Regions from separate parts of the Staphylococcus kloosii genome, predicted to be linked through region 2. Evidence: riboswitches for the same ligand, from Rfam matches in the RefSeq annotation. Region 2 holds a riboswitch; the other holds the start of a gene.
The links. A riboswitch is a leader RNA that binds a small molecule or an ion and turns the genes downstream of it on or off. The one in region 2 is predicted to bind lysine.
Positions count from the first base shown of each region.

Region 1: linked by a shared signal. The riboswitch ahead of C7J89_RS08875 (aspartate kinase) and the one ahead of C7J89_RS07515 (amino acid permease) in region 2 are both predicted to bind lysine.

Region 1 covers NZ_CP027846.1:1,768,924-1,772,128, forward strand. The annotation lists gene C7J89_RS08870 (aspartate-semialdehyde dehydrogenase) at 1-58, opposite strand, end outside; gene C7J89_RS08875 (aspartate kinase) at 113-1,315, opposite strand; lysine riboswitch at 1,406-1,584, opposite strand; gene C7J89_RS08880 (aldo/keto reductase) at 1,729-2,559, opposite strand; gene C7J89_RS08885 (ABC-F family ATP-binding cassette domain-containing protein) at 3,129-3,205, opposite strand, start outside.
Region 2 covers NZ_CP027846.1:1,507,469-1,510,673, forward strand. The annotation lists gene thrS (threonine--tRNA ligase) at 1-1,070, shown strand, start outside; lysine riboswitch at 1,142-1,315, shown strand; gene C7J89_RS07515 (amino acid permease) at 1,463-2,953, shown strand; ribosomal protein L20 leader region at 3,014-3,140, shown strand; gene infC (translation initiation factor IF-3) at 3,168-3,205, shown strand, end outside.

The DNA of each region.
Region 1 (3,205 bases), 260 kb from region 2:
TTTCTAACATTTTTCTTCCTACTAAACCTGTTGCTCCTGCTACTGCTAATTTTGTCATATTATATACACTCCAGTATTTTAATTTTGTAAAAATTCTGTATCATTTTATTATTTAAATATCGAATGCTTCATATAAATTTGCAACTGCACGCTCACCATTAAAGGCGTCGATAACATAAGAAATACTAATTTCAGATGTTGTCGTTTGGTAAAATGGAATATCGTTTGCAATCAATGTCATAAATGCTTTTGAAGCAACACCTGACATGTCTCTCATTCCAGAGCCAATTAATGAAATTTTAACGTATTCTTCATTTATCTTGAAGTCTAAAGCGTTAAAATCTTCTGACAACTTCTCTAGAATGTTCGTAATTTGAATTGCGTCTGTATCTTTAATTGTAAATGACATCTGTAAACCTTCTAAGTTTACGATTTGGGATATCATATCTACATTAACAGAACCTTCTTCTAGTTTAGTAAATAATTGTGTTAATAATTTATTGTCCGGTAGTGGGTAACTAATTGTTACGTGCATCATATGTGTATCCAATGCCACGCCTGTTACTGCTTTTTTCTCTAATAAATCTGATTGTGCCATAATCCATGTTCCTTTCACATTAGATAAAGTTCTTCCTAAATAAATAGGTATATCATAATTGTTTGCAAGTTCTACACTTCTTGTCTCTAATACACCTGCACCAAGCGCGCTCATTTCCATCATTTCTTCATAAGAAACGTAAGAAAGACGTTTGGCTTGTTTATAAACTCTTGGGTCAGTAGCATAAACACCGTCAACATCAGTGTAGATTTCGCAAGGAGTTTGATTACTCGCCGCTAATGCTACAGCAGTTGTATCTGAACCACCACGACCTAACGTCGTTAATTCAAATGAATCATTGATACCTTGGAAACCTGCTACCACAAGTACATCGTTCGTTTCGAACGACTTGTTAAACGTTTCAGGATTAATTTCTGCTATACGACTTTTCAAATGATGGCCAACGGTTTTTATACCTGCTTGATAACCAGTCATCGCCTTAGCATTTACGCCTAAATCGTTTAGCATCATGGAAAGGTATGACACTGTTTGTTGTTCACCCGTAGTTAATAACAATGCCAATTCTTCATCTTTAGGGTTTTCAGTAACTGCACTGACATTTTCCATTAATTGATCAGTGGTTTTACCCATGGCACTTACGACAACAATAAGTTGTTCACCGTTATCAACTCTATGTTTCAACATTTCCGCAATATTTCTAATTTTCGTAAAATCGCTGACGGACGAACCGCCAAACTTTAAAACACTTCTATTCACTTACTTTATCCTCCTCAAATGACTAGGGGAGAATCACAAATCATATAAAAAAAGAACAAGTTCGGAATGCGAACTTGCTCGTAATTTATATACAAGTGATGCACTCCATTATTTTAAAATAATGACAGACTCTTAGCTCTTAACCATAAAGTCCAATGAACGATAAGCTGCTATTATCGTCACTTCGGCATCTCACCCTTTCAAAATTAGCTACTAGCAGGTAGTTTGTTCTAAGATTTACTAATGATTGATGCGCCTCATCTAATTCTTATTAAATTGGTTATGTTTCACATTATACATATAACGTTAATAGCTGTAAACCGCCAACTGTGAATTTTTTTAATTTACTGATAATTTAAATCTATTAGACAATCCAAACCTTCAATAAAATTAAAATTTTACGCTATTTTTAATTAAAACTCTTCATATTCAGCAGGATCTTGGTCTTTACGTCTACCATCTTCTTTAGAAAGTAAATCTATTTGTGTTAAATCTTCACTTTCTAAATAGAAATCAAATACGTCTATATTTTGTAACTGTCTAACATTTGACGCTGATTTAGGAATAGGGACTACACCATTTTGAATATGCCATTTTAAAATAACTTGTACTGTCGTTTTATTGTATTTATCAGCTATTTGTTGAATAACTTCATGATTCATAATATTAACATCTCTACCTAGAGGACTCCAAGCTTCGACGATAATGCCTTTTTCTTGATGATATTCAAGTACGTCTTTTTGGTTAAAGAATGGATGAAGCTCGATTTGGTTTACTGTAGGTAATACACCAGTTTCTTTTTCTAATGTATCAATATGTTCTGGTAAGAAGTTACAAACACCAATCGACTTAACTAAACCAGCTTTTTGTGCATCGATTAATGCGCGCCAAGCTTCGACGTATTTGCCTTGTTTAGGGTTAGGCCAATGAATTAAATATAAATCAATATAATCTACATTTAGACGATAAATAGATTCTTGAATTGCCACCATCGCAGAATCATAATCATGATAACGACCTGGTAATTTAGATGTAACTATAATTTGGTCTCTAGATACGTGACTATATTCTATCGCTTTACCAACAGTACCTTCATTTTCATAATTATAAGCAGTATCTAATAAACGATAACCATTATTTAATGCATTTACAATTGCATGTACACCTTGAGTTCCGTTTAACTTATATGTACCAAAACCTAAAACCGGTAATACTTGTCCATCTAACATATTTAAATTTTCCAATGTATCGTCCTCCAATATTCAAGTTAAAAGTTATTATATAATTATATTTTTAAAATTGAAACTAACTTGCTTTTATACTTATCTTTTTATAAAAGCAAGTGGGGGAGAAAAAATTCAAATACATCTAAAAACAATGATACACCAACTAAAAAAGCGAGCAGGTCAAAAATCTTAATTTTATAAGAAGTTTTTTGTAGACCTGCTTTAACTAGGATGACTAAAGTTAAAATCAGCTTGATACAAGTGAATTTTAAACTCATTTTACAATATAAAATAAAAGAAATTAAGATTAGCACTGCAATGATTTTATATCGTGCTGACGCCTTGGGGAAGCGTATGAGTGAGAGACTACAGGATTGAACCATACCTCAGGCAAGCATACACGACAAAATCGTAGGGAGAGGGACAAAAATCTTATTCTTATAAGAAGATTTTGTAGTCCCACCACTGCAATGATAACTAGAATTGAAAAAGCTTGATATAAGCCCATTTTCAATTTAGACATCTATTGCCAATAAAAAATGAACCTGAAGACAATGTAATGTCTCAGGCTCCTATAATTAAATATATTAAGCGTTCTTTAATACGCCAGTTTCTTGTAAATATGCTTCATATGAAATTTCTTTTGAAAGTCCACCAGGTTGAT
Region 2 (3,205 bases):
ATGACCATGTTTATACACCAGTTATGGCAAACACTGACTTATATAAAAAGTCAGGTCACTGGGATCACTACAATGAAGACATGTTCCCAACAATGAAACTAGATGAACAAGAAGAAATGGTATTACGCCCAATGAATTGTCCTCACCACATGATGATTTATGCGAATAAACCACATTCTTACCGTGAATTACCAATTCGTATTGCTGAATTAGGTACAATGCATCGTTACGAAGCTAGTGGTGCAGTATCAGGTTTACAACGTGTACGAGGCATGACTTTAAATGATGCGCATATTTTCGTGCGACCTGATCAAATTAAAGAAGAATTTAAACGCGTTGTTAATTTAATAATAGATGTATACGAAGATTTTGGCTTTGAAAATTATAACTTCCGCTTAAGTTACAGAGATCCTGAAGACAAAGAAAAATATTACGATGACGATGACATGTGGGTAAAAGCTGAGAGTATGTTAAAAGAGGCAGTGGACGAGTTAGGATTAGAATATGTTGAAGCAGTTGGTGAAGCGGCATTCTACGGTCCAAAACTTGATGTCCAAGTGCAAACTGCAATGGGTAAAGAAGAAACTTTAAGTACTGCTCAATTAGATTTCTTACTTCCTCAAAAATTTGAATTAACTTATATTGGAAATGATGGCGAACAACATCGTCCAGTTGTTATTCATAGAGGTGTCGTATCAACAATGGAAAGATTTGTTGCTTTCTTAACTGAAGAAACTAAAGGGGCGTTCCCAACATGGTTAGCGCCAATGCAAGTTGAAATCATACCAGTAAATGTTGATTTACATTATGATTATGCTCGAAACTTACAAGATGAGTTAAAATCTCAAGGCGTAAGAGTAGAAATTGATGATCGTAATGAAAAAATGGGTTATAAAATACGTGAAGCACAAATGCAAAAAATTCCTTATCAGCTCGTTGTAGGTGATAAAGAAATGGAAAATAATGAAGTAAATGTACGTAAATATGGTTCTCAAGATCAAGAAACTGTAGAAAAAGATGACTTTATTTGGAATTTAGTAGATGAGATTCGTCTGAAAAAGCAAAGATAGTGTTGAAACAAATCAATTATTCATGTATATTGATGAGTAGTGAAACAGTAAATAATTAAAATTTAAATAAACTTTGAGTTAGAGGTTGCATTTTTAATCAGTAACTTTTCAATGGCTTGATGGAGCCCAGATTGAAATAGCAAAAGGTAAAAATGCCGAAACACACAATAACCATTATTGTTGTGTGTTGGGTCAGTCATCGATAAGATACTGGACTGTCACATATGTGATGTGCTACCTAGTATGATTGATAACACAGCGGTTGCATATCGGAAGGTATGCAACCATTTTTATTTTCTTTAAATTTACATAGGTTGACATTTACTATAAGAAATTTTTTAATTTGTTTCTTTCAATAGTAAACCTCTAAGCAAGACAGAAAGGAAGCTACTATGGAAAAAAATCAACATGATGGGGTTAAAAGAGGACTAAAAGACCGCCATATTTCAATGATTGCGATAGGTGGCTGTATCGGTACTGGTTTGTTTATGACATCAGGCGGTGCTATTCATGATGCCGGTGCATTAGGTGCATTATTAGCTTACGCAATTATCGGGGCTATGGTATTTTTCCTAATGACATCGTTAGGGGAAATGGCAACATATTTACCTGTATCTGGTTCATTCAGTACATACGCTACGCGATTCGTGGATCCTTCTTTAGGATTTGCATTAGGTTGGAACTATTGGTTCAATTGGGTCATTACAGTTGCAGCCGATGTTACGATAGCGGCGCAAGTTATTGAATATTGGACGCCTTTACAATCATTACCAGCATGGATATGGAGCAGTATTTTCTTAATAATTATTTTTGGATTAAATGCGTTATCAGTACGTGTTTATGGTGAAAGTGAATATTGGTTCGCATTAATTAAAGTTGTTACAGTCATTATCTTTATTATTATTGGCTTATTAACAATCGTAGGTATTATGGGTGGAAAATTTGTAGGATTTGATACCTTTACAGCAGGACAAGGACCAATCTTAGGTCATGGTTTAGGCGGCAGCTTGTTAACTATACTTGGTGTATTCCTTGTTGCTGGTTTCTCATTCCAAGGGACAGAATTGATAGGTATAACTGCAGGGGAATCAGAAAACCCTGAACGTGCAGTACCTAAAGCGATCAAACAAGTATTTTGGCGTATCTTACTATTTTACATTTTAGCAATTTTCGTAATTGGTATGCTTATTCCTTATAACAGCCCAGCGTTAATGGGTGGCGATAGCGATGTTGCAACGTCTCCATTTACACTTGTATTTAAAAATGCAGGTTTAGCGTTTGCCGCATCATTTATGAATGCCGTTATTTTAACTTCGGTATTATCAGCAGGGAACTCAGGTATGTACGCTTCGACGCGTATGCTTTATTCTATGAGTAAAGATAAATTAGCCTTCCCAATTTTTGCTAAAACTAATAAAAGTGGAGTGCCTTATCTATCTTTATTAGTAACTGCGCTTATCGTAATTGCAATTTTTGCGTTACAACATATTAGTGGTGATGCGTACGAATATATCGTAGCTGCAAGTGGTATGACTGGATTTATTGCTTGGGTTGGTATTGCAATAAGTCACTATCGCTTTAGAAAAGCGTTTGATAAACAACACTATGATAAATCGATATTAAAATATAAAGCAAAACTATTCCCGTTTGGACCGATTTTTGCTGGTATATTATGTGTTATCGTAATTATTGGTCAAGATGTCGATTTTATCCAAACAGGTCATTTTAACCTTAATCGTTTTGTAATTACCTATATGGGAATCCCAGTATTTTTTGCATTCTTTATCTACCATAAATTACGTTACAAAACTAAGATTATTCCATTAGAAAAAGTGGATCTTAGACAAGATGTTGATATGGAAGAAATAAAATCGCATAAATAATTAAATATCTGTTGACTTATGTCTTAATCGTTGCTATGATTAATAACGTTGAATACGAAACGAACCAAGTAGAAGCTCCCGCTTCTCACCTGTAGCGACGCAAAGGCAGTTGGCAGGTCAATAATACATGTAGTAAACATGTGTAAAGCAGAGCGGGTGTAATTTATACTCGCTCTGCTTTTTTACTTGGCATAATTTCGTAAATTTCATGGAGGTGTCAACCATAGCTAAAGATCAAACTCAAGTAAACGA